Regions from separate parts of the Pseudomonas sp. GW821-FHT09C10 genome, predicted to be linked through region 2. Evidence: predicted binding sites of a transcription regulator. Region 2 holds the regulator's gene; each other region holds the start of a gene.
The links. The regulator sigma-54, encoded in region 2, starts transcription at its own class of promoters, with help from an activator protein. The targets are predictions, from matches to a motif close to ANTGGCATNNANNTTGCTNT.
Positions count from the first base shown of each region.

Region 1: the regulator sigma-54 is predicted to act here: its motif matches at 2,324-2,343, upstream of flgB (flagellar basal body rod protein FlgB).
Region 3: the regulator sigma-54 is predicted to act here: its motif matches at 4,407-4,426, upstream of glnK (P-II family nitrogen regulator).
Region 4: the regulator sigma-54 is predicted to act here: its motif matches at 4,899-4,918, upstream of glnA (glutamate--ammonia ligase).

Region 1 covers NZ_JBWKPE010000003.1:136,637-144,297, reverse strand. Annotated here, with positions in the region: gene flgA (flagellar basal body P-ring formation chaperone FlgA) at 1-183, opposite strand, end outside; gene AC07OT_RS07620 (chemotaxis protein CheV) at 276-1,208, shown strand; gene cheR (protein-glutamate O-methyltransferase CheR) at 1,250-2,077, shown strand; gene flgB (flagellar basal body rod protein FlgB) at 2,386-2,793, shown strand; gene flgC (flagellar basal body rod protein FlgC) at 2,797-3,240, shown strand; gene flgD (flagellar hook assembly protein FlgD) at 3,257-3,982, shown strand; gene flgE (flagellar hook protein FlgE) at 4,014-5,318, shown strand; gene AC07OT_RS07590 (coiled-coil domain-containing protein) at 5,482-6,573, shown strand; gene AC07OT_RS07585 (ribonucleoside-diphosphate reductase subunit alpha) at 6,682-7,661, opposite strand, start outside.
Region 2 covers NZ_JBWKPE010000002.1:438,727-446,387, forward strand. Annotated here, with positions in the region: gene AC07OT_RS05765 (KpsF/GutQ family sugar-phosphate isomerase) at 147-1,121, shown strand; gene AC07OT_RS05770 (KdsC family phosphatase) at 1,122-1,646, shown strand; gene lptC (LPS export ABC transporter periplasmic protein LptC) at 1,655-2,227, shown strand; gene lptA (lipopolysaccharide transport periplasmic protein LptA) at 2,214-2,747, shown strand; gene lptB (LPS export ABC transporter ATP-binding protein) at 2,747-3,472, shown strand; gene AC07OT_RS05790 (RNA polymerase factor sigma-54) at 3,670-5,163, shown strand; gene hpf (ribosome hibernation-promoting factor, HPF/YfiA family) at 5,239-5,544, shown strand; gene ptsN (PTS IIA-like nitrogen regulatory protein PtsN) at 5,555-6,019, shown strand; gene rapZ (RNase adapter RapZ) at 6,022-6,879, shown strand; gene AC07OT_RS05810 (HPr family phosphocarrier protein) at 6,896-7,168, shown strand; gene AC07OT_RS05815 (ZIP family metal transporter) at 7,189-7,661, opposite strand, start outside.
Region 3 covers NZ_JBWKPE010000004.1:122,289-129,949, reverse strand. Annotated here, with positions in the region: gene AC07OT_RS09920 (LysR substrate-binding domain-containing protein) at 1-25, shown strand, start outside; gene AC07OT_RS09915 (methyl-accepting chemotaxis protein) at 204-2,180, shown strand; gene AC07OT_RS09910 (YifB family Mg chelatase-like AAA ATPase) at 2,240-3,736, opposite strand; gene AC07OT_RS09905 (accessory factor UbiK family protein) at 3,952-4,212, opposite strand; gene glnK (P-II family nitrogen regulator) at 4,635-4,973, shown strand; gene AC07OT_RS09895 (ammonium transporter) at 5,008-6,345, shown strand; gene AC07OT_RS09890 (secondary thiamine-phosphate synthase enzyme YjbQ) at 6,545-6,970, shown strand; gene sutA (dormancy-specific transcriptional regulator SutA) at 7,073-7,399, shown strand; gene AC07OT_RS09880 (HAD family hydrolase) at 7,508-7,661, opposite strand, start outside.
Region 4 covers NZ_JBWKPE010000019.1:49,297-56,957, forward strand. Annotated here, with positions in the region: gene ntrC (nitrogen regulation protein NR(I)) at 1-1,385, opposite strand, end outside; gene glnL (nitrogen regulation protein NR(II)) at 1,382-2,467, opposite strand; gene AC07OT_RS28055 (chorismate mutase) at 2,770-3,306, opposite strand; gene glnA (glutamate--ammonia ligase) at 3,392-4,798, opposite strand; gene thiI (tRNA uracil 4-sulfurtransferase ThiI) at 5,133-6,587, shown strand; gene typA (translational GTPase TypA) at 6,727-7,661, shown strand, end outside.

The DNA.
Region 1 (7,661 bases), on a different contig from region 2:
ATAATCTTCTACAGTGAACTCAAGAAAGCCTTGAGTGACGCCGATAAGTAGATCAGGCAAGGTGAGGTTCTCTGCACGGGCCGTGGTGCCCAGGCTGAAGGCAAGCAGCGCCAGCGGTGCGCAGAGCGATCTGCAAAACCGTGTCAGGTGAAGGCGTCGGGAAACTGTCGTTGTAATGTCCATAATTGAACAAATAGCAAAGCTCGTGCCGTTTTAGTGTTGGGGCGCGCCGCCCTTGTAGGTATAGCCAAAGGTTTTAGCGTAGGAGTCATGGCATGGCAGGAGTAATGGATTCAGTAAACCAGCGTACACAGCTGGTAGGGCAGAATCGCCTGGAGTTGCTGCTGTTTCGCCTGGATGGCAAGCAGCTGTATGGCATCAACGTATTCAAGGTGCGGGAAGTGCTGCAATGTCCCAAGCTGACGATCATGCCCAAGTCCAGTCCGGTGGTGTGCGGTGTGGCGAATATTCGTGGTGCGACTATCCCGATTCTTGACCTGGCCCTGGCCACCGGCTCGGCCGGCCTGCAGGATCGCGAGAACCCGTTCGTGATCATTACCGAGTACAACACCAAGACCCAGGGTTTCCTGGTGCGCTCGGTGGAACGCATCGTCAACATGAACTGGGAAGAGATCCATCCGCCGCCCAAGGGCACCGGTCGCGATCACTACCTCACGGCGGTGACGCGGGTCGATAACCAGTTGGTCGAGATCATCGACGTGGAGAAGATCCTCGCCGAAGTGGCGCCCACCTCGGAGTCGATTTCCGTGGGAGTGGTCGACGCCGAAACGGCGCACAAGGCGGTCTCGCTGCGTGTACTGACGGTGGATGACTCCTCGGTAGCGCGCAAACAGGTGACTCGTTGCCTGCAAACCGTCGGCGTGGACGTTGTCGCCCTCAATGACGGGCGCCAGGCATTGGATTACCTGCGCAAGCTGGTGGATGAAGGTAAGAAGCCGGAAGAAGAATTCTTGATGATGATCTCTGACATCGAGATGCCGGAAATGGACGGCTATACCCTCACTGCAGAGATACGCAGCGATCCACGCATGCAAAAACTGCATATCATCCTGCATACTTCGTTGTCGGGCGTATTCAATCAGGCGATGGTCAAGAAAGTCGGTGCCGATGACTTCCTGGCCAAATTCCGCCCTGATGACCTGGCATCCCGGGTAGTCGACCGGATCAAGGCAGCAGATCACGGCTAGGGTTTTCCCCTGGCGGTCATACGATTTTAGAGGCGGTATCAGTGTCTACGGGTAATTTGGATTTTGAACAGTTCCGGGTCTTCCTGGAAAAAGCCTGTGGCATATTGCTCGGTGAAAACAAGCAATACCTGGTATCCAGCCGTCTTAACAAACTGATGGAGCAGCAGGGCATCAAGTCCCTGGGCGAGTTGGTTCAGCGGATCCAGGGGCAGCCGCGCAGTGGCCTTAAGGAGATGGTGGTCGATGCCATGACCACCAACGAAACCCTGTGGTTTCGCGATACCTACCCCTTTGAAGTGCTCAAGAGCAAAGTGCTGCCGGAGGCCATCAAGGCCAGCCCGGGCCAGCGCCTGCGTATCTGGTCGGCCGCCTGCTCTTCGGGTCAGGAACCGTACTCGATTTCGATGTCCATCGATGAGTTCGAGCGGACCAACATGGGCCAGCTTAAAGCCGGGGCGCAGATTGTCGCCACCGACCTGTCCGGCACCATGCTCACCAACTGCAAGACCGGTGAGTACGACAGCCTGGCCCTGGGCCGTGGCTTGTCCCAGGAACGTTTGCAACGCTACTTCGACCCGAAAGGGGCAGGGCGTTGGGCGGTCAAGGCGCCGATCAAGAACCGTGTGGAGTTTCGCTCGTTCAACCTGCTCGACAGCTACGCCAGCCTGGGCAAGTTCGACATGGTGTTCTGCCGCAACGTGCTGATCTACTTTTCGGCCGAGGTGAAGAAAGACATCCTGTTGCGCATCCACGGCACCCTCAAGCGTGGCGGCTACCTGTTTCTCGGTGCATCCGAGGCGCTCAATGGTTTGCCGGATCACTTCCAGATGGTGCAATGCAGCCCTGGGATCATCTACCAGGCGAAATAATCAGGCCAAATAATAATGTGGGAGGGGGCTTGCGCCCCGATAGCGGTGTATCAGTGATAGAGACATCAACTGATCAGCCGCTATCGGGGGCAAGCCTCCTCCCACATTTGTTTCTGCGGCAAAGTTGAAGAAAGCGGCAACTCCCCATTGCCGCTTTACTGGCGCCACGCGGAAACCCGTTGCCGCTTTTCTGGCATTGCCGCCGGCAAGCTCCTCGCAACCCCTTGATTTACGGGGGTATCAGATATTGGCATGCGCCTTGCTATAACCCTGTTAACGAACAGCAGGTCAGCCTAAAGGTTTCCGCCATGAGCATCAGCTTCGATAAAGCGCTCGGTATCCACGAACAAGCCCTGGGCTTCCGCGCCCAGCGTGCCGAAGTCCTGGCCAACAACATTGCTAACGCCGATACCCCGAACTACAAGGCTCGGGACCTGGATTTCTCTGCCGTGCTCGCCGCACAGCAGGACAAGACCAAGAACGGCACCTTCGCCTTGAATATGACCAACAGCCGTCATATCGAAGCGCAAGGCCTGAGCAGTGGGGACGAGTCGTTGCTGTATCGCACGCCGATGCAGCCGTCGATCGACCAGAACACCGTCGACGCCCAGCTGGAGCAATCGGCCTATGCCGAGAACTCGGTGAACTTTCAGGCCAGCTTTACCCTGCTCAACAGTAAATTCAAAGGGCTGATGTCAGCCCTGCGTGGAGAGTAAGCCATGTCCCTGTCCAGTGTTTTCAATATTGCCGGCAGTGGCATGAGCGCGCAGACCACGCGCTTGAACACCGTCGCCAGTAACATCGCCAACGCCGAGACCGTGTCTTCGAGCATCGACCAGACCTACCGCGCCCGTCACCCGGTGTTCGCCACCATGTTCCAGGGTGGCCAGAGCGGTGGCAGCGATTCGCTGTTCCAGAACCAGGATGCTGCCGGCCAGGGCGTGCAGGTCCTCGGTGTGGTCGAAGACCAGAGCAACCTCGAGGCCCGTTACGAGCCGAACCATCCTGCCGCGAACGAAAAGGGTTATGTCTATTACCCCAACGTCAACGTGGTCGAGGAAATGGCAGACATGATCTCCGCCAGCCGCTCGTTCCAGACCAACGCGGAAATGATGAACACCGCCAAAACCATGATGCAGAAGGTCCTGACCCTGGGTCAGTGATAAGGGGCGCCAAATAATGGCCATCGTTGATACCACGACCAATACGGCAGTCCAGGACCTTTTCAACTCCAAGGTCAAGACCGCCACCGACAACACCACCGTCGCCGACGCTACCAAGACGGCGACAGGCAGCCAGTCCCTGGGCAAGGATGCGTTCCTGCAATTGCTGGTGACCCAACTGAAAAACCAGAACCCGCTGTCGCCTCAGGACAACGGTGCGTTCGTGGCCCAGCTGGCGCAATTCAGCAGCCTGGAAGGCATCAACACCCTGAACGACTCGGTCAATGCGATCTCCAGCAACTTCAGCTCGTCGCAGGCGCTGCAGGCTTCGTCGCTGGTGGGGCGCTCGATCATCACCCAGACCAACAAGGCCTTGGTGGACACGAGCAAGAGCATGACCGGTTCGGTGGCGGTGACTGCGGCGACAGGCAACGTCTCGATCAAGATCTCCGATAAAGACGGCAACGTGGTGCGCACTATCGATATGGGTGCCCAAAGCGCGGGTTCGTCCGACTTCATCTGGGATGGCAAGAACGACAAGGGCGAGGTCGCCCCAGCCGGCACCTACACCTTCGCGGCGACGACCAAGAACGACAAGGGTGAATCGGTGGCCATGGCGACTTCGTTGCCGGCAACGGTGACCAGTGTGACGTTGAGCAAGACCGGCGGCGAAATGCTGCTGAACCTTGCAGGTGGCATGGGCAGCGTCAAGCTGTCGCAAATTCAGACTATCGGTACATAGAGCCGGCTAAATACGGCAGAGGGAGAGAAACATGTCTTTTAATATCGGCCTTAGCGGCCTCTATGCGGCCAACAAACAACTGGACGTAACCGGCAACAACATCGCCAACGTTGCGACCACTGGCTTCAAGTCGTCCCGTGCGGAATTCGCGGATATCTACGCCGCGTCCAAACTGGGCACCGGCCAGAACAGCATCGGCAACGGTGTGAACCTGGCAGCGGTGTCCCAGCAGTTCACCCAGGGTGACGTCAACAACAGCGGCGGCGTGCTGGACATGGCGATCCAGGGCGGTGGCTTCTTCGTGCAGAAGGGCAGCGATGGCTCGCTGGAGTACACCCGTAGCGGTGCCTTCCGTGCCGACAAAGATGGCTACATCACCAACAACACCGGTACTTCGCGCCTGCAGGGCTACGCGGCAGATGACGACGGCAAGATCATCAAAGGCGGCTTGACCGACCTGCAACTGAACCTGTCGTACCTGCCACCGAAGGCGTCCACCAAAGTGGACTCCACCAGTAACCTGAACTCGTCGGAGCCGGTGATCAACCAGACCACCAAGCCGTTCGACCCGACTGACACCACCACTTTCACCACCCAGTACAGCACCACCCTGTACGACTCCCAGGGCAACTCCCACGAGATGGTGCAGTACATGGTGAAAACCGACGCCAACAAGTGGAGCGCCTACACGCTGATCGATGGCCGTAACCTGGATGGTTCCAAGCCTACAACGACGGGTACCACTGCTCCCGTACCGTCGGTATTGAGCTTTGACGGTGCCGGTAAACTGACGGATATCACCACCGCAGGCGTGTCCGGCACGACCCTGACGCTCACCGGCTGGATCCCGGGCTCGGTGACCAATGGCGTATGGACGCCTAACAAGGCTACAGCGCCAAACATTGCCGTCAACATGGCCAATATCACCCAGTACAACTCCGCCAGTTACCGCAACCCGCCGACCACCGACGGTTACGCCACTGGCCAGATCACCGGCCTGAAAATCGACGGCAATGGCGTAATGTTCGCCACGTTCAGCAACCAGCAGAGCAAGGCCATCGGCCAGATCTCCCTGGCCAGCTTCAACAACGAACAAGGCTTGCAGCCATCGGGCGGCACTACCTGGAGAGAGACCTTCGCTTCGGGCCAGCCGGGTTATGACTCCCCGCAATCCGGTACCCTGGGTTCGATCGTGGCCAACTCCCTGGAGAACTCCAACGTCAACCTGACCAACGAACTGGTGGACTTGATCAAGGCCCAGAGCAACTACCAGGCGAACGCCAAGACCATCTCGACCCAGAGCACCATCATGCAGACCATCATTCAGATGACCTGATGCTGTTGGTCTGACCCCAGAAGAAAGAACCCCTCAGCCGAGGGGTTTTTTTTGCATTGATTTTTTGGAAGGGCTGCCTGTTCAAGAAATCACACGTCTTGATGGAACTGCCTACGCCTTTTGCTCCACCCATTGGGCCATAGGTCTGTAAAGGGCGACGGCTATGTGGGGCGGATTGATATCGGGCAACAGGGATCAGGTGTATTGGCATGGTGGAACGGGTGCACCGCGCACTGAGGAAACCAGAGACAGCATAACTAAAGATAAGGACGCCGTTTTAAAACTACTCAAGGAACTGGAGGAAGCTCAGAAAACCTCCAAGAACCAAACTGTTCAAGACTTGCGTGACAAGCTGAATGATTTGCGCAAAAAGTTGGGGGAGGAAAAGTTCAAGGAGATTATTGAACAGCTAAAGAAAGACGCGCCTAACAGTTGGCTTGAGTTTATGAAGGCACTGTTTCCTGAGCTGTTTCCAGATGACGTATCTACTGATGCTGAATCGCAAACGGGCCGCGGGGGAGGTATCGGTGGTTCAGGTGGTGGCGGTGGTGGAAGCGGTCGCTACGAGGGCGGGGGGGTAGACCGTGGGGGCTTAGCGTTAGGAGAGAGGGTGGGTAACTTGCCGGTCACGGCGGGAACTCATCAAACCAATTTCGAGCCGGGTAGCTACAAACCTGGTGAAATGCCGAAAAATCTCTTTTCCGGTGCTTATCAGGGGCAAGCAGGCAATTGCGGGGCTATCTCGGCTTGTAAGGCCATGATTGCGCAGTATGGGCCGGCGGGTGTGTTTAAAGATATCAAGCGGGATTCGGCGGGTAATTATGATGTAACGCTCAAAGACGGCAAGCATGTCCGGGTTACACAAGCGCAGTACCGTGAGTCAGCAGCAAAGGCTCAACTATGGGGACAGGATCCCAAGTTGCTTGGGTTTATGAATCTTATGTTGGCCGTGAACAACGTTCAGGCAATGAACCAGCGTAACGATGGGGTTTCCGGGAGAAGTTTCAGCGAAGCCATTAACAGCATCAATGATGGGGAGTGGGCTAAGGAGACTTTTGATCGGTTGGGCTATAAAAATCTTGTTGAGAGAGTCAGTCCTTCTGAATTGGCCAGCGGCAGGCCCGGTACCTTGGACAGCTCGACACATTCGGTGGCGGTAATGGGCCGTAGTGAGGATCGATGGGGTACGAGATTCCGCGATGCACGCACTGATCCCAATTTGATTGCCTGGGGTTTTAAGCGGGGATATGCGTAAGTAAGAAGAGAGATTTCTTGCAAAAAAAGCCCTCTGTAAGCCTGGTTGAAGTCCTGGACTTACAGGGGGCTGGCTGTTTCAGATAGTTAAACCTGAAAGTGCCTCAGCTTATTGGCAAGCTTCACAATCCGGCTCGTCGATCGCGCAGGCCTTTGGCACTGGCGCCGGGCCGGCGGGGGCGGCGAGCACCGAATCATCACCGTGGTTACCGCTGGACACAGCGTTCAGCTTACCGGTGTTGATGGTCGACTTCTCGGTGCTGGTCGCGGCCAGGGCACGGAGGTAGTAAGTGGTTTTCAGGCCACGGTACCAGGCCATGCGGTAGGTCACGTCGAGCTTCTTGCCCGATGCGCCGGCGATGTACAGGTTCAGCGACTGAGCCTGGTCGATCCACTTCTGGCGGCGGCTGGCGGCGTCTACGATCCACTTGGTGTCCACTTCGAAGGCGGTCGCGTAGAGTTCTTTGAGTTCCTGCGGGATGCGTTCGATCTGCTGCACGGAACCGTCGTAGTACTTCAGGTCGTTGATCATGACCGAGTCCCACAGGCCGCGGGCTTTCAGGTCGCGGACCAGGTACGGGTTGATCACGGTGAATTCGCCCGACAGGTTCGATTTCACATACAGGTTCTGGTAGGTCGGTTCGATCGACTGCGATACGCCAGTGATGTTGGCAATGGTCGCGGTCGGTGCGATGGCCATGATGTTGGAGTTACGAATACCTTTTTGCACACGGGCACGTACCGGTGCCCAGTCCAGGGATTCGTTCAGGTCAACGTCGATGTACTTCTGGCCACGGGCTTCGATCAGGATCTGTTGCGAATCCAGCGGCAGGATGCCCTTGGACCACAGCGAACCCTGGAACGTCTCGTAGGCGCCGCGCTCGTCGGCCAGGTCGCAGGAAGCCTGGATCGCGTAGTAGCTGACCGCTTCCATGGACTTGTCGGCGAACTCGACCGCAGCGTCCGAACCGTAGGGAATGTGCTGCAGGTACAGCGCGTCCTGGAAGCCCATGATGCCGAGGCCGACCGGACGGTGCTTGAAGTTGGAGTTCTGCGCCTGTGGCACCGAGTAGTAGTTGATGTCGATCA
Region 2 (7,661 bases):
TTAGGGACAGGGAAAAAACGTTGCTGGCTATGTTACTGAGGATGGTTCTCAGGCATTCGTTGAATAAAGCCTGACGAACTTGCGTGAGGGAATTGTTCATTACCGCTATAATCGCCGACTTTTCGTCAGGCTATACGACTTCAGACATGAGCCAAACCAGCGACCTTATTCAATCCGCGCAACGCACCATCCGCCTCGAAGTTGAAGCTGTAGAGGGCTTGCTGGCCCATATCGACGCAGATTTCGTACGCGCCTGCGAGATGATCCTGGCCAGCAAGGGCCGTGTTGTCGTGGTCGGCATGGGCAAGTCGGGCCACGTCGGCAACAAGATCGCCGCCACCCTGGCCAGCACCGGGACCACCGCATTTTTCGTGCATCCGGCCGAAGCCAGCCACGGCGACATGGGCATGATCACCAAGGATGACATCATCCTGGCGCTGTCCAACTCCGGCACCACCAACGAAATCGTGACCCTGCTGCCGCTGATCAAGCGCCTGGGCATCAAGATGATCAGCGTCACCGGCAACCCGGAATCAACCCTGGCCAAGGCCGGCGACGTGAACCTGAATGTTCACGTGGACCACGAGGCCTGCCCGCTGAACCTGGCGCCGACCTCCTCCACCACCGCCGCCCTGGTCATGGGCGACGCCCTGGCCGTGGCGCTGCTGGAAGCCCGTGGATTCACCGCTGAAGACTTCGCATTTTCCCACCCGGGTGGCGCCCTGGGCCGCCGCCTGCTGCTGAAAGTGGAAAACGTCATGCATTCAGGCGAGGAATTGCCCCACGTCCAACGCGGCACCCTGCTGAAGGACGCGCTGATGGAAATGACCCGCAAGGGCCTGGGCATGACCGTGATCCTGGAAGCCGACGGGCGCCTGGCCGGGGTATTCACTGACGGTGACCTGCGTCGCACCCTGGACCGCACCATCGATATCCGCACCGCGACCATCGACGCCGTGATGACCCCCCATGGCAAGACTGCACGCCCTGAAATGCTGGCAGCCGAAGCATTGAAGATCATGGAAGACCACAAGATCGGCGCGCTGGTGGTGGTCGATAGCGACGACCACCCGGTGGGCGCCCTGAACATGCACGACTTGCTGCGTGCGGGAGTGATGTAAATGACCAGCGACCTGTTGCAACGCGGTAAACAGATCAAACTGGCGATTTTCGACGTTGACGGCGTGCTGACCGATGGCCGCCTGTACTTTCTCGAAGATGGCAGCGAATTCAAGACGTTCAATACCCTCGACGGCCAGGGCATCAAGATGCTGATGGCTTCGGGCGTGCAAACGGCGATTATCAGCGGCAGAAAAACCCCCGTTGTGGAACGCCGCGCACAAAACCTCGGTATTCCTCACCTGTATCAGGGCCGCGAGGATAAACTGGTGGTTCTGGACGAGCTTCTTGGCCAACTCAACCTAAGCTATGAGCAGGTTGCCTATCTGGGCGATGATCTGCCCGACTTGCCGGTCATTCGCCGAGTGGGCCTGGGCATGGCCGTCGCCAATGCGGCGACGTTTGTTCGCGAGCACGCCCATGGCGTCACCACCGCCCGTGGCGGCGAAGGTGCCGCCCGCGAGTTCTGTGAACTGATCCTGCGAGCCCAGGGCAGTCTTGAAGCGGCCCACGCCGCCTACCTATAGAGCGTTTTATGCTGAGTAAAAAGATTCGCAACTTCCTGCTATTCGGGGTCATTGCCGCGCTGTTTCTGGCGGTGGGCTACTGGAATATCAGCCCGGGGCGCTTCCTCGACCAGCCTGTTGCGCAGGTTGACGAAGGGGCTATCGACTATTACGCAACCAATGCCTACAGCGTGCAGTTCCTGCCCGACGGCAAGGTGCAGTACGAGATGACCTCGGACAAAGTCGAGCATTTGAAGGCCACCGAAGTCACCCTGCTGACCAACCCGGACCTGAACCTGTATCGCGGCACCGAGTTCCCATGGCATGTCACGAGCAAGCGTGGCGAGGTCAACCCGGACGGCACCGAGGTAGAACTGATTGACTCGGTACGCGTTGCGCGCACTGACGCCAAAAACCGTGACACCGTGATTACCAGCAGTCGCATGACCGTATTCCCACAGAAGCAATATGCGCAGACCGAGCAAGACGTTAGAATCGACGGCGCTGGCGGTGTATCGACTGGCAAGGGAATGAAAGCGTATTTGAAAGAAAGCAGGATACACCTGCTATCGAACGTAAGAGGACAGTATGAGGCTCGTTAAAACTCTCCCTATTTTGCTCGGTCTGGGCGCAGCACTGGGAAGCGTGAGCGCCTGGGCTCTGCCGAACGATAGCCAGCAACCGATCCACATCTCGGCTGACGATGCGCAACTGGATGACAAGCAAGGCGTCGCCACCTATACCGGCGGCGTGATCATCACCCAGGGCTCGATGAAGATCACCGGCAACACGGTGACACTGACGCGCACCCAGGCGGGCGATATCGACGTGGTGACTTCGGTGGGCAACCTGGCCTACTTCGAACAGAAGCAGTCGGCTACCGACACCGGCCCGATGAAGGGCTACGGCAAGACCATCCAGTATCACGCCCAGCAGAATCGCATCGTGCTGATCGACCAGGCCAAGGTACTCAGCCCCGATGGCAACTCCACGGAAGGCGAGAAGATCACCTATGACACCGTGAAGCAGATCGCCAACGCCGGTCGTGCCAATGGCAGCAAGGTCACCGCGCCACGCCCACGCATCGACATGGTTATCCAGCCGAAGAAGAAGGCCGAGTAATGGCAACCCTGAAAGCCCAGCATCTGGCCAAGGCCTATAAAAGCCGTCAGGTCGTGCGCGACGTCAGCCTGTCGATCGACAGCGGCCAGATCGTCGGCTTGCTTGGCCCTAACGGCGCCGGCAAGACCACCTGCTTCTACATGATCGTCGGCCTGGTTCAGGCGGACCAAGGTCGCGTATTGATCGACGACCTGGATGTGAGCCACCAGCCAATGCACGGTCGCGCCCGTGCAGGTATCGGCTATCTTCCGCAGGAAGCGTCGATCTTCCGCAAGCTGTCGGTATCCGACAACATCATGGCCATCCTTGAAACCCGCAAGGAACTCGACCGTGACGGCCGCCGCAAAGAACTGGAAAGCCTGCTGCAGGAATTCCACATCAACCACATTCGCGACAACCTTGGCATGAGCCTGTCCGGTGGTGAGCGTCGTCGCGTGGAAATCGCCCGCGCCCTGGCCACTGCCCCCAAGTTCATCCTGCTGGACGAGCCGTTTGCCGGCGTCGACCCCATCTCAGTCGGCGACATCAAGCAGATCATCCACCACCTCAAGGCCAAGGGCATCGGCGTACTGATCACTGACCACAACGTGCGTGAGACCCTCGATATCTGCGAAACCGCGTATATCGTCAACGATGGCCAGCTGATCGCCGAAGGCGACTCTGCCACCATCCTGGCCAACGAATTGGTCAAGGAAGTGTACCTGGGTCACGAGTTCCGCCTGTAAGGCCGCCTGCAACAACAAGGCGGTGGCAGGTCGTTTGCCCGATGCGCGGGAGTCAATGAAAACCTCCGGATTTTTATTGTTACCGCGCTCTAGGCAAAGCCCCCGATATCAGGCATATAATTTGCTTATGTTTGGCGCTCACGCGCCCTGTCGTGGATGGCGCATTGCGCCGGCGAATAAGGTGTTAAGCCCCTGCCATGAAACCATCGCTAGTCCTGAGAATGGGCCAGCAGCTGACGATGACACCGCAGCTGCAACAGGCCATCCGCCTGCTCCAATTGTCGACCCTGGACCTGCAACAGGAAATCCAGGAGGCCCTGGAGTCCAATCCGATGCTCGAACGCCAGGAAGAAGGCGACGACTTCGATAATGCAGACCCACTGGCCGACAACATCGAGCAAAAACCCAATTCCGACGTACAGGAACCCTCCTACCAGGAAACCGCCCCCACGGTGGATAACCTTGAGGAAGGCGATTGGAACGAACGCATTCCCAACGAACTCCCGGTGGACACCGCCTGGGAGGACGTCTACCAGACCAGCGCCAGCAGCCTGCCCAGCAATGACGATGACGAGTGGGACTTCACCACCCGTACTTCCGCCGGCGAGAGCCTGCAGAGCCATCTGCTGTGGCAATTGAACCTCGCGCCGATGTCGGACACCGATCGCCTGATCGCCGTGACCCTGATCGACTGCATCAATAACCAGGGTTACCTGGACGAGACGCTCGAAGAGATTCTCGAGGCCTTCGACCCGGAACTGGACATCGAGCTGGACGAAATTGAAGCGGTCCTGCACCGCATCCAACAATTCGAGCCCGCCGGCATTGGTGCCCGCACCCTGAGCGAATGCCTGCTGCTTCAACTGCGCCAGCTGCCCGCCAAGACCCCTTGGCTCGCAGAGGCCCAGCGTTTGGTCACCGACTACATCGACCTGCTGGGCAGCCGCGACTACAGCCAGTTGATGCGGCGCATGAAGCTCAAGGAAGACGACCTGCGCCAGGTCATCGAGCTGGTGCAAAGCCTCAACCCGCGTCCAGGCTCGCAGATCGAGTCCAGCGAAGCCGAATACGTCGTTCCCGACGTGATCGTGCGCAAGGACAACGAGCGCTGGTTGGTGGAACTGAACCAGGAGTCGGTGCCGCGCCTGCGGGTCAACCCGCAATATGCCGGTTTTGTGCGCCGTGCCGACACCAGCGCCGACAACACCTTCATGCGCAACCAGTTGCAGGAAGCGCGTTGGTTCATCAAGAGCCTGCAAAGCCGCAACGAAACCCTGATGAAAGTGGCCACCCAGATCGTCGAGCATCAGCGCGGCTTCCTGGAATATGGTGACGAGGCGATGAAACCGCTGGTCCTGCACGACATCGCAGAAGCGGTGGGCATGCACGAATCGACGATTTCCCGGGTGACCACACAAAAATTCATGCATACCCCACGGGGCATATATGAGCTGAAATACTTTTTCTCCAGCCATGTCAGCACATCCGAAGGCGGCGAATGCTCGTCCACGGCGATCCGCGCAATCATCAAAAAACTGGTTGCTGCGGAAAATCAGAAAAAGCCGTTGAGTGACAGCAAGATCGCTGGTTTACTGGAGGCACAAGGCATTCAGGTCGCCCGTCGAACCGTCGCCAAGTACCGCGAGTCCCTAGGGATCGCGCCTTCCAGCGAGCGTAAGCGTTTGATGTGACGGGCGGGCCACAGCGTTCCAGTGGCGGGTATTCCTACCCGCCGCTTTATGCACTGGCAACGAAGGAGAAGCTGTATGCAAGTCAACATCAGTGGACACCAACTGGAAGTTACCAAGCCCCTGCGCGAGTACACCGAGAGCAAGCTGAACAAGCTTGCGGGGCATTTTGACAAGATCACCAACGTGCAGGTCATCATGGAGGTCGACAAGCTCAAGCAGAAAATCGAGGCCACCCTGCACGTGCCGAATGCCAAGCTCGTTGCCAATGCGGAACATGAAGACATGTACGCGGCGATCGACTCGCTCTACGACAAGCTGGACCGCCAACTCATAAAGCATAAGGAAAAGAATCTGCACCTGATGCAAGGTACAGGTCGTTAACTCTCCCCCCATGATCCGACTTGAAACCATCCTGACCCCCGGCCGTTCCCTCGTGAACGTGCCGGGCGGCAGCAAGAAGAAAGCCCTCGAACAAATTGCCAACCTGATCAGCAGCCAAGTGCCTGAGCTGGAGATGCAAGATGTCTTTGAGGCTCTGATTGCCCGTGAAAAACTCGGCTCCACCGGTTTTGGCAACGGCATCGCCATTCCCCACTGCCGCCTCAAAGGCTGCGAAACACCTGTCAGCGCCCTGCTGCACCTGGACGCACCTATCGATTTCGACGCGATCGACGGCGCCCCGGTAGACCTGCTGTTTGTTCTGCTGGTCCCACAGGCTGCCACCGACGCACACCTGGAACTGCTTAGGCAGATCGCAAGCATGCTCGACCGCAAGGAAGTACGCGACAAACTGCGCAGTGCCAGTAGCAACGAGGCGCTGTACCAAGTTGTCCTGGATGAACAAAACGGGCAGTAATCATGCGTTTGATCATCGTCAGCGGCCGCTCCGGCTCGGGTAAAAGTACCGCCCTCAACGTCCTTGAGGACAACGGCTTCTATTGCATCGACAACCTGCCCGCCGGTCTGCTCCCGGAATTGGCGGAGCGAGCACTGATCCATACCGAATTGGCACAACCCCTAGTCGCGGTTTCGATTGACGCCCGCAACCTGCCGAGCCACCTCACACGCTTTCCGGAATTGCTCGAAGAGGTGCGCGCCAAGCACATTCATTGCGATGTGCTGTATCTGGACGCCGACGAAGAAACCCTGCTCAAGCGCTTCTCAGAGACCCGCCGACGTCACCCCCTCAGCAGCCCGCACCGTTCCCTGGCCGAAGCCATCGAGGACGAAACCAAGCTGCTGGGGCCGATCATTGACCTCGCCGACCTCAAGATCAACACCACCAGCCTCAACCTGTACCAGTTGCGCGATGCCATCAAGCTCCGCCTGCTGAACCAGCCGGAGCCTGGCACGGCATTTCTGGTCGAGTCCTTTGGTTTCAAGCGTGGCATGCCGGTGGATGCCGACCTGGTGTTCGACGTGCGCTGCCTGCCCAATCCTTATTGGAAGCCGGAACTGCGCGACCAGTCGGGGCTGGATCAGCCTGTGGCCGATTACCTGGCCGCGCAACCGGATATGGAGGAGATGTTCCAGGACATTTCCAGCTACCTGCTCAAATGGTTGCCGCGCTTTGCCGCGAGCAACCGAGCCTATGTCACCATTGCCATCGGCTGCACCGGCGGTCACCACCGCTCTGTCTACCTGACCGAGCGCCTGGGCCAGGTGCTGCAACAAACCCTCAAGAACGTCCAGGTTCGCCACCGCGACCTTAGCTGAAAGGAACACCCCCGCGATGCCCGCTCTGGAAATTGAAATCATCAACAAGCTGGGTCTGCATGCCCGCGCCTCGGCCAAATTCGTCGGTATTGCCGGGCAGTTCCCTTGCCAGATCCGCGCCGGGCGTACACCTGAGAGCATGGTCGATGGCAAAAGCATCATGGCGATGATGATGTTGGCAGCCGGCAAAGGCACCAAAATTCATTTGAGCACCGAGGGCGAGCAAGAGCAGGAAGCCATGGACGCCCTGGTGGCGCTGATCAACAACTTCTTTGATGAGGGTGAGTAACCCCTATCCCCGCTGAGGCCTCACCCCAAGGCGGTATCCATCACCATCATCAAGCAGAACCCCATGCACAACCCGAGGCTGGCGAGCTTTTCGTGACCGTTGCGACGCGACTCCGGGATCACTTCGTGGGTGACCACCAACAACATCGCACCAGCGGCCAGCGCCAGGCCCAAGGGCAACAGCACCTCAGCCAGGGTCACCAGCCAGGCGCAAAGCACGGCGAACACTGGCTCCACCAAGCCTGAGGCAGCGCCAATCAGGAATGCCCTGACCCGGGACATCCCTGCCCCGGCCAATACCAGCGCAATGACCAGGCCTTCGGGCACATCCTGCAAAGCAATACCCATGGCCAAGCTGTCGGCATCCGGCATGCCGCCGCCGGCTGAGACGCCAACGGCCATGCCTTCGGGGATGTTGTGGGCGATGATGGCAAACACGAACAGCCAGATACGCGGTGGAATCACCGGTTTATCCGGTGTACCCACCAACATCT
Region 3 (7,661 bases), on a different contig from region 2:
GCCTGCGGTCGAACGCCTCGACTGAATGCTTGGCGGCGTTGGTTCGCAACCGTTTGCGTGATACCCCTGTGAAGCGCTCAAGTATTGCTGCGGCCAGCCGAAGTAGGTGTGTTGGAACTATCGTGCACCAATGTTTCCCATCAGATAATTTGCCGAGCAGCGCTATGAGATCAGGATGATCCTGGCCTCGGCCAGGAGCTGTCATGTCTCAACCTCGCGCCCGGATTGCCTCCCAGTTAGGCCTCGCGTTAGCCGTGATTCTGGCTGTCGTTATCAGCGGCAGTACGGTATTTGCCTTGCGTTCCCTTGACTCCGCCAACCTCGACACCCGCGAGGAGCACCTGGCCAGCGAGGCGCGCCTGCTCGCCGACCAACTCAATACCTTCCACAGCACCTTGCGCGAGAGCACTCAGCGTTTGAGCGGACTGTTTGAAAAACGCTTCGGCGCCGGGTTGAGCGTGCATGTGGACCAACCCGTGAGCGTGGCCGGTGTTCAGACGCCCAGCCTGTACCTGGGCAACGAGGTGTTGAACAACAACTTTGATGAGGTGGACGAGTTCAAACAAATGTCCGGCGGCGTGGCCACCGTATTTGTGCGCAGTGGCGACGACTTCATCCGTATCAGCACGTCCCTGACCAAGCAGGATGGCAACCGCGCTATCGGCACCGTCCTCGACCGTCAGGGCCCGGCCTATCAACGTGTTGTGGGTGGGCAGACCTATATCGGCAGGGCGGTGTTGTTCGATCGTTCCTACATGACCCAATACAGCCCGGTGCGTGACAGCGGCGGTAAGGTTATCGCCGTGCTGTTCATCGGTTTTGACTACACCGATGCGCAGAATGCCCAATTCGAAAACCTCAAGCGCTTCCGAATCGGCCAGACCGGCTCCCTTGCGCTGCTGGATGAGCAAAAGCACTGGCTGGTGCCACCCGCCGGCGTGCAGGCGTTGGATCAATCGGTGCCGGTGATGCTGGACCTGGCCAAGACCCCGGGCAAAGGTCGCTTCTGGAGCGACAAGAACGAAGATTTTTATAGCGTTTCGGTACCGTTCGAAGGCGGCCCATGGGCCGTGGTCGCGAGCATGCCGAAAGCTGAAATCCGCGCGGTGACCTGGGCCGTGGGTATTCGCCTGGTGATCGGCAGCGTGCTGGCGATGTTGCTGGCGGTGGGCGCCACGGTCTGGCTGCTGCGCAGCAAGTTGCAGCCCCTGAGTGACCTGGTGCGTCAGGCCGAGGCCCTGGGTGCGGGCGATCTGAGCGCACGTTTGAACGTGTCCAGCCATGACGAAATCGGCCAACTGGCACGCAGCTTCAACCAGATGGGCGAAGCGCTGTCGACCATGGTCTCCCATATCCGTAACGCAGCCGAAGAGGTCAACAGCCGCGCCCAGGCCTTGTCCGGTTTGTCCGGCGGTGCCTATGAGGGCATGGAGCAGCAGTCCGGCGAGATCACCAGCATGGCCGGCGCGGTAGAGGAGTTCAGCGCCACGTCGTTGAATATCGCCGACAACATGGGCAATACCGAACGCCTGGCCCAGGAAAACGCCCAGCAGACCCGCATTGGTCGCACCTCGATGCAGGAAGCGTCGTCGTCCCTGGAACACATTGCCACCGCTCTGAACAGCACGGCCACGGTGATCAACACCCTCGGCCAGCGCTCCCAGGAAATCGGCGGGATCGTCGGCGTGATCACCTCGATTGCCGAACAGACCAACTTGCTGGCGCTCAACGCCGCCATTGAAGCCGCCCGCGCAGGGGAGCAAGGCCGTGGGTTTGCCGTGGTGGCCGACGAAGTACGTAACCTGGCGTCGCGTACCCGTGAAGCCACCGATGAAATTTCCGGCATGATCCAGAGCATCCAGAAGGAAACCGGCAACGCCATCAGCACGATGGAGCAAGGCAACGCGCTGATGCAGGAAGGCCTGTCGCGCAACGCCGATGTGGCCTCGGCCCTGGCGCGTATCGACGAGCAAAGCCGCTCGGCCGGTCAGCAGTTCGCGGCCATCACCACCGCCACCCAGGAGCAGAGCAGCACCGCGACCCTGCTCAGCAGCAACCTGCAGAGCATTGCGCTGGCCAACAGCGAGCAGCGTGAAGTGGTTTCCAACCTGGCGATTACCGCCAAGGAACTGGAGACGTTGGCGGCGAGCCTGCGCCATGAAGTGGATCGCTTTCGCTGAACCACCGCTGTACACAATGTGGGAGGCCTGTCGCTCCCACATTTGGCTTTGCGCCAAGTTTAAGTGATCGCCGCCGGGCGGTATTGCAGGGCCTCTTTCAGGTGGTCGCGGGTGATGGTCTCTACCTGATCCAGATCCGCCAGGGTGCGTGCCACCTTGAGCAGTCGATGGGCCGCGCGCAGCGATAGGGTCAGTCGTTCACAGGCCGTTTCCAGCCAGCTTTCATCCACCTTCGCGAGCTTGCAGTGCTCGCGCAGCCCCGGCAGATCAAGAAAGGCATTCGCACAGCCCTGGCGCCTTTGCTGATGCTCGCGAGCCTGGGCGACCCGCGCTGAGGCATGGGCGGTATCCTCGCCCGCCTGTTGGATCGGGTTCAGTGCCGTCGTTTCCCTCGCCACGGTCAGGTGCAAGTCAATCCGGTCCAGCAGCGGCCCCGAGAGCTTGTTGCGATATCGCTGAATCTGCTCCGGCGTACAGCGACAGCGCCCGCTGGGTTCGCCCATGTAACCGCAAGGGCAGGGGTTCATCGCCGCGACCAGTTGGAAGCGCGCCGGGAAACTCACTCGGTCGCGAGCACGGGAAATCACGATATGCCCCGACTCCAGCGGCTCACGCAGCACTTCCAACACCTTGCGATCAAATTCCGGCAGCTCATCCAGGAACAGCACCCCATGATGAGCCAGGGTGATTTCTCCCGGCTGTGGTTTCGAGCCGCCGCCCACCAGTGCCGGGCCGGATGCCGAGTGATGCGGTTGACGAAACGGTCGATGGGGCCAATGGCTCAGCGGCGCCAGACTTACAACCGATTGAATCGCGGCAACCTCCAGCGCCTCCTGTTCGCTCAACGGCGGTAATAAACCGGGCAGGCGGCTGGCGAGCAACGTCTTGCCGGTGCCGGGCGGCCCGCTGAACAAAAGGTTATGCGCGCCCGCTGCCGCGATCAGCAACGCTCGCTTGGCCGCGAGCTGGCCCTGGACTTCACTCAGGTCCGGATAGGGCTTGTTCAAGTACAGCAGGCCATCGGACGTGTAAGGCTCGATCGGCACATGTCCATTCAGGTGCGCCACCACTTGCAACAGGTGGTCCACCGCAATCACCTTCAACCCCGACGCCAGGCACGCTTCTTCGGCATTCGCTCGCGGCACTATCACGGTGCGCCCGGCCTTGCGCGCCGCCAGCGCGGCCGGCAACACGCCTTTTACCGCCCGCACCTCGCCGGACAGCGCCAACTCCCCCAGGCATTCCACATTATCGAGCGTCAACGCCGGCACCTGCACACTGGCCGCCAGGATCCCCAGGGCAATCGCCAGGTCAAAACGCCCGCCGTCCTTGGGCAGGTCGGCGGGCGCGAGGTTGAGGGTGATACGGCGAGCGGGGTATTGCAGCGCAGAGTTGAGAATGGCACTGCGCACGCGATCCTTGCTTTCCTTGACCGCAGTTTCGGGCAGGCCCACCAGCGTCAGGGACGGCAGACCATTGGCCATATGCACTTCAACGGTGACGGCAGGGGCTTCGACGCCGATCTGGGCGCGGCTGTGGACGATTGCGAGGGACATGCTCGTTCCTTGAAAGGGGAGGCCGCTTCCTGCGGTTTTTCAAGGGTAGACGAGGTAGGGAAGAGCGAGGCGGGGAGGTTTTACAGAACGTATCCAGAGCAAAAGGTAGAGCAAATGTGGGAGGGGGCTTGCTCCCGATAGCAGGGGGTCAGTCAGCATTGATTCTGGCTGATACACCGCCATCGGGAGCAAGCCCCCTCCCACACTGAGCGCATTTATTCGGCAGGAGGGGTCAACCGCGCTTCCAGCTCTGCGACTTTCGCTTCCAGGCTCTCCAACCGCGCACGGGTGCGGGCGAGAACCACCATCTGGCTATCAAACTCTTCCCGGCTCACCAGGTCGAGCTTGCTGAAACCGCTTTGCAGCAAGGCCTTGAACTGGCTTTCGATTTCATTGCGGGGCAGCGGGGTGTCGCCGCTGAACAGGCGAGAGGCGTGGCCGCTCAGGGCGTCGAGGAGGTCTTTGGGCGCGAGCATGGGAAATATTCCGGAAAACTGTTGGCGGGCAGTGTATCACGCAGCGTCTATAGTCTTTTTCACGGCCTGGGTCGCACGCTTTTCGCGCATCAGGCCGGGCGGTGATGCACCGTTTTCGTGCGCATTGCAGGCGCCGGATGGCCCCGTTGGTGGGCCTGGGTGAGCAAAGGACTGATTTCAGTGGTTTTTACGGAGCTGGCAAGGTTTCTGCTTAGACGATCATGACCCATGCACTGATGCAGTCGCTGTGACGAATGCAGTGCGCCGACGGATCAGGGGTACAGGTTTCGTCACCAGTGGTTCGCTGGCGTCGCAATGGCAACTGCCCTTGCGACGATGCGTTACAAAGCCAGGCACTGCGCTTAGACTTGAGACGGGTTTGTTTTCCTGGGGCAAGTCCACCAATTCGGGAGAGAGTTTTCATGAAGCTAGTCACTGCCATCATCAAGCCGTTCAAGTTGGACGATGTACGCGAGTCGTTGTCCGAGATCGGCGTGCAGGGCATTACCGTTACTGAGGTCAAGGGCTTCGGTCGGCAGAAGGGTCACACCGAGCTGTATCGCGGCGCGGAATATGTAGTCGATTTCCTGCCGAAGGTGAAGATTGATGTCGCCATTGACGACAAGGATCTTGACCGGGTTATCGAGGCGATAACCAAGGCCGCCAACACCGGCAAGATCGGTGACGGCAAGATCTTCGTGGTCAATCTGGAACAGGCTATTCGCATCCGTACCGGCGAAACCGATACCGACGCAATCTAAGCCGCCAAACCCCAACGCCCCAGGAGAAAACAATATGACTCTGCGTAAATTCGCAGGGCTCGGAGCCCTGTTGTCCATCGTAATGCCAAGCCTGGCTATGGCGGCAGACGAAGTGGCTGCTCCAGTCCTCAACTCCGGTGACACCGCCTGGATGCTCACATCCACCGCGCTGGTGCTGTTCATGACCATTCCAGGCCTGGCGCTGTTCTACGGCGGCATGGTGCGCTCCAAAAATATTCTGTCGGTGATGATGCAGTGCTTCGCCATCACCGGCCTGATCAGCATCCTGTGGGTTGTCTACGGCTATAGCATCGCGTTCGATACCACCGGTATGGAACAGGGTGTGGTCAACTTCAACTCCTTCTTCGGCGGTATGGGCAAGGCGTTCCTGGCGGGCGTGACCCCGGCCAGCATCACCGGGCCGGCTGCGCTGTTCCCGGAAGCCGTGTTCATCACCTTCCAGATGACCTTCGCCATCATCACCCCGGCGCTGATCGTCGGTGCGTTCGCCGAACGCATGAAGTTCTCCGCCATGCTGATCTTCATGGCTATCTGGTTCACTCTGGTCTATGCGCCAATCGCCCACATGGTGTGGAGCGGCAACGGTGGCCTGCTGTGGGACTGGGGCGTGCTGGACTTCGCCGGTGGCACCGTGGTGCACATCAATGCCGGTGTCGCTGGTCTGGTGGCGTGCATCGTGCTCGGCAAGCGTAAAGGCTTCCCGACCACTCCAATGGCGCCTCACAACCTGGGTTACACCCTGGTGGGTGCGGCCATGCTGTGGGTCGGCTGGTTCGGCTTCAACGCCGGCTCTGCGGCTGCGGCCAACGGCACCGCCGGCATGGCGATGCTGGTGACTCAGATTGCTACCGCTGCTGCAGCCCTGGGCTGGATGTTCGCCGAGTGGATTACTCATGGGAAGCCAAGCGCACTGGGCATCGCCTCGGGTGTAGTGGCTGGCCTGGTCGCCGTTACACCGGCCGCCGGTACTGTTGGCCCGATGGGCGCCCTGGTGATCGGCCTGGTGGCCGGTGTTATCTGCTTCTTCTGCGCTACCAGCCTCAAGCGCAAGCTGGGCTACGACGACTCCCTGGACGCATTCGGCGTGCACGGTATCGGCGGTATCGTCGGTGCGATCCTCACCGGTGTGTTTGCAGCCCCTGCATTGGGCGGCTTCGGCACCGTGACTGACATCGCCGCGCAAGTCTGGGTCCAGTGCAAAGGTGTCGGCTTCACCGTGATCTATACCGCCATCGTCACCTTCATCATCCTCAAGGTGCTGGATGTGGTCATGGGCCTGCGGGTTACCGAAGAGGAAGAGGCTGTCGGCCTCGACCTGGCGCAACACAACGAACGCGGCTACAACCTGTAAGTACGCGAAAAAAAGATGCCCGGCTTGCCGGGCATTTTTTTGCCTGGCGTTTGTCAGTCATAACAAGCTGTGCCGGTTTTTGCGCAGAGTTTGTCATGCACTTTCCAGCGTGCGAATGTCTTACAGGCATGTAGGCGTATTCGGCACTTTGTTTTTTCCCAGAGCGCGCTAGAATGCGCGCCGATGGGCGGAGAACTGTATGTGGCAACAGACCCTGATTACCCTGCGGGCCAAGCCCCGGGGCTTTCACCTGGTGACCGACGAGTTGCTTGCCGGTTTGCCTGAACTGAAGGCCTGCCGCGTGGGCCTGTTGCACCTGTGGCTGCAGCACACCTCGGCCTCGTTGACCGTCAACGAGAATGCCGATCCGGCGGTTCGTCGTGACTTCGAGCGTTTTTTCAACTCGCTGGTGCCACAAGGCCGCGCCGGGTTCGAACACAACGACGAAGGTCCGGATGATCTGCCGGCGCACTTCAAGGCCAGTCTCCTGGGCTGCCAGCTGAGTTTGCCGGTCAAGGCCGGCCGCTTGGCGATAGGGACCTGGCAAGGTGTTTATCTGGGCGAGCACCGTGATCATGGCGGTGCTCGTAAAGTCCTCGCCACCCTGCACGGTGATGGGGCATAAGCCACTGGTTATCCGGTGGATGTTGATTTTTTCCCGGTGACCTCGACAGAGGATGAAGCTGGGCTATAACTAATCTGCTTTTCGCAAGTCATGAGGTAGAACATGAGCGACGATGATCTGGAAAACGACGAACTCGAAGTAGGTGACGAAGACGACACCGAAGAAGGTCTTGAAGCGGCGGCGGAAGACGTTGCTGAGGACGACGGTGGTGATGACGCTCCTGTTCCAGCTGCCAAAGGCAAAGCCAAGGCTGCTGTTTCGGTAGACGAATTGCCGAGCGTTGAGGCCAAGAACAAAGAGCGCGATGCCCTGGCCCGTGCGATGGAAGAGTTTCTTGCCAAAGGCGGCAAAGTGGTCGAAGTCGAGCCGAATGTGGTTGCAGACCCGCCCAAGAAGCCGGATAACAAGTACGGCAGCCGACCTATCTAAGGTCAGCCACCTGCTTGTAAGAAAAAGCCCGCCGTCGCTGCGGGTTTTTTCATGCCTGTAATAACCGGCTACAAGTCACCCCCCCCTCCCACATTTTTCTCACCCGTATTACTGCCAGCTACGAAGTAGCGCCGGCAATTCCGTCAGGCTGCGAATCTGTGCGTCCGGGAGTTTATCTCCTTCCCACGCCTTGCCCGACGGGTTGAACCACACCGCCCGCAGCCCCGCCTGCTGCGCCCCGGCAATGTCGTCCCCGGGGTGG
Region 4 (7,661 bases), on a different contig from region 2:
TCCTTGATCTTGCGCGTCAAGGTATTGCGACCCCAACCCAGCAACACGGCGGCATCGCGACGGCGGCCGGCGGTGTGCTTGAGGGCGGTTTCGATCATGATCCGCTCGAAGGCCGGTACGGCGCTGTCCAGCAGGTTCGACTGGCCGCGTGCCAGGGCCTGGTCGGCCCACTGGCGCAACGCCTGTTCCCAGTTGGTCACCGGTGCCGAATCCTGCGGCAGGCTCAGCAGTTCCGGCGGCAGGTCGCCGATATGCACTTCGCGGCCGGACGCCATCACGGTGATCCAGCGGCAGGTGTTCTCCAACTGGCGCACGTTGCCGGGCCACGGCAGGTTCTTCAGGTATTCCTCGGTCTCGCTTTTCAGCAGCTTCGGCTCGACGGCCAGCTCCTGGGCGGCGCGGCTGAGGAAGTGGCGGGCGAGGGTCGGGATATCTTCGCGGCGGTCCGACATCCGTGGGATGTGGATGCGGATCACGTTGAGACGGTGGAACAAGTCTTCACGGAACTTGCCGGCGTGCACCAGGGTTTCCAGGTTCTGGTGAGTCGCGGCGATGATGCGCACATCGACCTTGACCGGTGTGTGCCCGCCCACGCGGTAGAACTCGCCGTCCGCCAGTACGCGCAGCAGGCGGGTCTGGGTGTCGGCCGGCATGTCGCCGATTTCATCGAGGAACAGCGTGCCGCCGTCCGCCTGTTCGAAGCGGCCGCGACGCAGGTTGGCTGCGCCGGTGAACGCGCCTTTCTCATGGCCGAACAGCTCGGACTCCATCAGGTCCTTGGGGATCGCCGCCATGTTCAGCGCGATAAACGGCGAGGCCGCCCGCGGGCTGTGGCGGTGCAGGGCGTGGGCCACCAACTCTTTACCGGTACCCGACTCGCCGTTGATCAGCACGGTGATGTTGGAATGGCTCAAGCGCCCGATGGCGCGAAACACTTCCTGCATCGCCGGCGCTTCACCGATGATTTCCGGGGTGCGGGTCAGGGTCGGCGGAGCTTCCTGGTTCTGCTGTTCCTGGGCGTGCTGGTTGGCGCGCTTGACCAGCGCCACGGCCTCGTCCACGTCAAACGGTTTGGGCAGGTACTCGAAGGCACCGCCCTGATAGGACGCGACAGCGCTGTCCAGGTCCGAGTGCGCCGTCATGATGATCACCGGCAGGCGCGGGTGCTGCTCGCGAATCCGCGCCAGCAGGTCCAGGCCACTGGCGCCGGGCATGCGGATGTCGGAGATGATCACGTCGGGCTGCTGGCGCGCCAGGCGGCTCATCACCCCGTCGGCGCTGTCGAAGCTCTGGGTGGTCATGCCTTCCTGTTGCAAGGCTTTCTCGAGGACCCAGCGGATAGAACGGTCGTCATCGACGATCCACACAGTTTCACTACGGCTCATGTCGATGGGGCTCCTTGTTCCAGAGGCAGAAAGATCGAGAATGTGGTGTGGCCGGGATGGCTCTCACATTCGATCAGACCCTGGTGCTGGCTGATGATGTTCTGGGTAATGGCCAGGCCCAGCCCGGTACCGTCCGGGCGGCCGCTGACCATGGGAAAGAAAATGGTTTCCTGGAGTTCCGCAGGAATGCCCGGGCCGTTGTCGATGATCTCGACCTTGGTTACCAGGCGATGGCGCACGTGGCCGATGGTGAACTGGCGCAGGGCACGGGTGCGCAGGCTGATGCGGCCCAGGCGCAGCTCGTTCTGGCTGCTGATGGCCTGCATGGCGTTGCGCACAATGTTGAGCACCGCCTGGATCATCTGCTCGCGGTCGATCAACACGTCGGGAATGCTCGGGTCGTAGTCGCGCACCAGGGTGATGCAGCCCTGGCTTTCGGCTTCTACCAACTGACAGACGCGCTCCAGTACTTCGTGCACGTTGGTCATCGCCAGCGACGGCAGCTTGTTGGAGCCGAGCATGCGGTCCACCAGGTTACGCAGGCGGTCGGCCTCTTCGATGATGACGTTGGTGTAGTCCTTGAGGTGCTCGTCCGGCAGTTCACGGGCCAGCAACTGCGCCGCGCCGCGAATGCCGCCCAGCGGGTTCTTGATCTCATGGGCCAGGCCGCGCACCAGCATTTTGCTGGTCTCCTGCTTGGACAGCTGGGCTTCTTCCTTGGTGATGCGCAACAAGCGGTCGCGGGGGTGCACTTCGAGCAGCAGCAGGGTCGCGCCGTTGCTCAGGATCGGGGTTACGGCGTAGTCGACGGTCAGCGTCTGGCCGGTCAGTGCCGTGAGCATCGCTTCACGTTTGGTGAACGGGTGTGCCTGCTCCACTGCCTGGCGCAACGAACTCAAGGCTTCGGCCGACTCGGTGAACAATTCGCTGATGAACTGCCCATGGCTGCGCTGACCGCTGATGGCCAGGAGCATCTCTGCCGCCGGGTTCATGTACTCAAGGCGCAGGTCGTCATTGAGCAGGATGGTCGCGGTGGTCAGGTTGTCGAGTAGCAAACGGTGCAGTGCATCGCTGATGGTCATCGGGACCTCTTTTGGAGCAAGGCGCGGGCTTGAGGCACACGCTGATACAAGGAAAATGCAAAAACCAAACCAAGGCTCCGAAAAGAAGCGTGAATCCCCTGAAATAAGGGGTTAAGGCGCGAAACTGTGGCGTTCTGCCAGCCTGCTCGGGAAGTTTCGAACCAAAATGGTGTGAGCCAGTGGGAAGGGTGCGGGATGTCGCACCAATATAGTGCGGTTTTGTGAAGGTTGTTCAGGAAGTGGCGAATTCACACAAATCCAATGTGGGAGGAGCTCCCACATGTTTGGGGCGGGTGACAGATTCAGTCTTTGTGGATACATAGCTCGGCTGTGGCGCGAATCATCGCCAGCTGCCGCAACGGGTCGTTCAGCGGCTCATGCACCGCTTCAGCCAGCCATTGAGGGCACTGCGGGTCGCTGCGTTGTGGCGTGAAGTCCGCGAGTTGTTGCAGCAGGCGTTTTTGCAATTGATCCAGTTGCGGGCGAATCTGCTTCACCAGGTCCGGGCGCGGGTCGTCGGGTGCCTTGCCCTGGAACTGCCAGTCGGACAGGTGGGTGTATTGCACCAGCTTGTTTGCCTCGATCTGCGCCGAGAAAAATTGCTCGGCGGCGGCGGGCTCCAGTTTGTAACTCGGTGCCTGGGCAACGACGCTGGCGAGCACGTCCTGCTCGCGCTTTTTGTCTTCTACCGGTTTTTTACTGTCCCATTTGCTCAGGGCCACCTGGTCGGCAATGGCCAGGCGTTCGGCGATGCTGTTGAGTAATGGCGCCAGTGTCGGCGGTGCAGCGAATGCACTGGCGCTGGCGAACAATAAAGTGAATGCGAGTAGACGCTTCAAGAGGTGACCTCCTAGGGTGCGGGCAAAAAAAAGACCTCCCGAAGGAGGCCTTTTTCATCACGCTGCGTCAAGCAGCGCTACCGGATCAGCAGCTGTAGTACAGCTCGTATTCCAGTGGGTGTACGAAGGTGCGTACTTTGATTTCTTCTTCGCTTTTCAGCTCGATGTAGGCATCGATGAAGTCGTCGCTGAATACGCCGCCTTTGGTCAGGAACGCACGGCCCTTGTCCAGCTCTTCCAGGGCTTCTTTCAGGCTGCCGCACACTTGTGGGATCTCTTTGGCCTCTTCAGGCGGCAGGTCGTACAAGTTTTTGTCGGCGGCGTCGCCAGGGTGGATCTTGTTCTGGATACCGTCCAGGCCGGCCATGACCAGGGCAGCGAAAGCCAGGTATGGGTTGGCTGCTGGATCCGGGAAGCGAGCTTCGATACGGCGAGCGCGCGGGCTGGACACGTAAGGAATGCGGATCGAGGCGGAACGGTTGCGAGCCGAGTAGGCCAGCATGACCGGTGCTTCGAAACCTGGGACCAGACGCTTGTAGGAGTTGGTCGACGGGTTGGTGAAGCCGTTCAGGGCCTTACCGTGCTTGATGATGCCGCCGATGAAGTACAGGGCGGTGTCGGACAGGCCGGCATAACCTTCGCCAGCGAAGGTGTTCTTGCCTTCTTTGGCGATGGACAGGTGAACGTGCATACCCGAACCGTTATCGCCGTACAGCGGCTTAGGCATGAAGGTAGCGGTACGGCCGTAGGCATCAGCCACGTTGTGTACGCAGTACTTCAGGGTCTGGACTTCGTCAGCCTTGGCCACCAGGGTGTTGAACTTAACGCCGATTTCGTTCTGGCCGGCAGTCGCCACTTCGTGGTGGTGAACTTCGATGACCAGGCCCATTTCTTCCATGGCGTTGCACATGGAGGTACGGATTTCGTGGTCATGGTCGAACGGCGGAACCGGGAAGTAGCCACCTTTGATGCCTGGACGGTGGCCTTTGTTGCCGCCTTCCACGTCCTGGTCGGACATCCACGAACCTTGTTCGGAGAAGATCTTGAACATGGAGCCGGAGATGTCGGACTTGAACTTGACCGAATCAAAGATGAAGAATTCCGGCTCCGGGCCTACGAATACGGTGTCGCCGATACCGGTGGACTTCAGGTATTCCTCGGCACGCTTGGCGATCGCACGTGGGTCGCGGTCGTAGCCTTGCATGGTCGAAGGCTCGATCACGTCGCAGACGATGATCAGGGTTGGGTCTTCGGTGAACGGGTCGAGGACGGCAGTGCTGTCGTCCGGCATCAGGATCATGTCGGAGGCTTCGATGCCTTTCCAGCCAGCGATGGAGGAGCCGTCGAACATTTTGCCTTCTTCGAAGAAAGCATCATCCAGCGCGTCGCGAGCCGGCATGGTCACGTGGTGCTGAGTGCCTTTGGTGTCCGTGAAGCGCAGATCAATCCATTTAACGTCATGATCTTTGATGAGTTGAACCGACTTCGACATAGTGTCCTCCGGGTGGCTTCGGGCTGGGGTAGTGGAGTTAGCCCTTAGAATGTGGGTGATGCCGGCGCGGATAGTCCGCCATGGCAACCTGCCTCACAAGAGAGCAAATTGCATGCCAGTGCGCCAACATGGGTTTTTTGCTCCAAAAACGCCCCTATAAAGGTGCATTGCGACAAATGCCCGAAATTAGCGCACCGCAATGTGGCGTTCGCGAGTGCAAACGCACCTCTTTAGTGCGAGTCGAGTGTTGTGCATATTAACTGGTTAAACCTTGAGCGATTTCCGCTATAATCCGCGCCCCCCTTTTTCGGCAGGCCCTGCGCGCGCTGTTTCCATGAAATTAATCGTTAAAGTCTTCCCCGAGATCACCATCAAGAGCCGACCGGTACGGATGCGTTTCATCCGTCAGTTGGCCAAGAACATCCGTGCCGTGCTCCGCGATCTGGACCCGGCTGTGGTGGTGAACGGTGTGTGGGACAACCTCGAGCTGGAAACCCGCCTGACCGACGCCAAAGCCTTGAAGGACATGACCGAGCGCCTGAGCTGCATGCCGGGTATCGCGCATTTCCTGCAGGTGGATGAGTACCCCCTGGGGGACTTCGACGACATCACCGAAAAATGCAAACGGCACTTCGGCGACAGCCTTGAAGGCAAGATTTTTTCGGTGCGCTGCAAGCGTGCCGGCAAGCACCCGTTCAGTTCCATGGACGTCGAGAAATACGTCGGCAGCAAGCTGCGTCGCGAGTGCGGCGCCGCCGGAATTTCCCTCAAGGCGCCGCAAATTGAAGTGCGCATGGAAATTCGCGACCAACGGTTGTTTGTGATTCACAGCCAGCACGACAGCATCGGCGGCTACCCGCTGGGCGCCCTGGAACAGACCCTGGTCCTCATGTCCGGCGGTTTCGATTCCACGGTGGCGGCCTACCAGATCATGCGCCGCGGCCTGATGAGCCACTTCTGCTTCTTTAACCTGGGCGGGCGTGCACACGAATTGGGCGTGATGGAAGTTGCGCACTTTATCTGGAAGAAGTACGGCAGCTCCCAGCGCGTGCTATTTGTGAGCGTACCGTTCGAGGAAGTGCTGGGCGAAATTCTCGGTAAAGTCGATAACAGTCATATGGGCGTAGTATTGAAGCGTATGATGTTGCGCGCTGCGTCCCGAATCGCCGATCAGTTGCAGATCGACGCGCTGGTGACCGGTGAAGCGATTTCCCAGGTTTCCAGCCAGACGCTGCCGAACCTGTCGCTGATCGACTGCGTGACCGAGAAGCTGGTACTGCGCCCGCTGATCGCCAGCCATAAGCAGGACATCATCGACTTGGCAGAAACAATCGGCACCGCCGACTTTGCCAAGCACATGCCTGAATACTGCGGGGTCATTTCGGTGAACCCCAAGACCCACGCCAAGCGCAACCGCGTGGAGTACGAAGAACAACAGTTTGATATGGCGGTTCTGGAGCGTGCGCTCGAGAACGCCAAGCTGGTCCCGATCGATCGTGTTATCGACGAACTGGGCCAGGATGTGCAGATCGAAGAAGTCAGCGAAGCCCTGGCCGGCCAGATCGTCATCGACATCCGTCACCCGGATGCCGCTGAAGATGAGCCGCTGGAAATCGCCGGCATCGACGTACAAACGCTGCCGTTCTATGCATTGAACGCGCGTTTCAAGGAACTGGATAACAGCCGTCAGTACCTGCTGTATTGCGACAAAGGCGTGATGAGTCGCCTGCATGCCCACCATTTGCTCAGTGAGGGGCATGCCAATGTGCGCGTTTATCGACCGAGCTAAGAGCCCGGGGCTGTTTGCCTGTGGCCTGCGTCACCGGCCCCCCGACTCTGCCGTCAAGCTGTAACGGCAAGGCCTGACTCTACTGTTAATCGCTGCCACGACCTGTCAGCACACCGAATCCTCTGATCGAGATACACAAGTGATCGAAAATCTACGTAACATCGCCATCATTGCCCACGTTGACCATGGTAAAACCACCCTGGTAGACAAACTCCTGCGTCAATCCGGCACCCTGGAGCGCAACGAGCTCAACGACGAGCGCGTGATGGACTCCAACGACCAGGAAAAAGAGCGCGGTATTACCATCCTGGCAAAAAACACCGCTATCAACTGGAACGGCTACCACATCAACATCGTGGATACCCCGGGCCACGCCGACTTCGGCGGCGAAGTAGAACGCGTAATGTCGATGGTTGACTCCGTTCTGCTGCTGGTTGACGCTCAAGACGGCCCTATGCCGCAAACCCGTTTCGTGACCAAGAAGGCGTTCGAAGCCGGCCTGCGTCCGATCGTGTGCATCAACAAGGTTGACCGTCCAGGCGCGCGTCCGGACTGGGTTCTGGACCAGATCTTCGACCTGTTCGACAACCTGGGTGCCACCGAAGAACAGCTGGACTTCAAAGTCGTCTACGCCTCGGCCCTGAACGGCATTGCCGGTCTGGACCACACCGACATGGCCGAAGACATGACTCCGCTGTACCAGTCGATCGTCGACAACGTACCTGCACCGGCTGTTGACCGTGACGGCGCGTTCCAGATGCAGATCTCCGCACTGGACTACAACAGCTTCCTGGGTGTTATCGGCGTTGGTCGTATCGCTCGTGGTCGCGTCAAGCCGAACACCCCGGTTGTGGCTATCGGTGCCGACGGCAAGAAGCGCAACGGTCGTATCCTGAAGCTGATGGGTCACCACGGTCTGCACCGCATCGACGTTGAAGAAGCGGCAGCCGGCGACATCGTGTGCATCAGCGGCATGGACTCGCTGTTCATCTCCGACACCCTGTGCCACCCGGACACTGTCGAGGCGATGAAGCCTCTGACCGTCGACGAGCCAACCGTTTCCATGACCTTCCA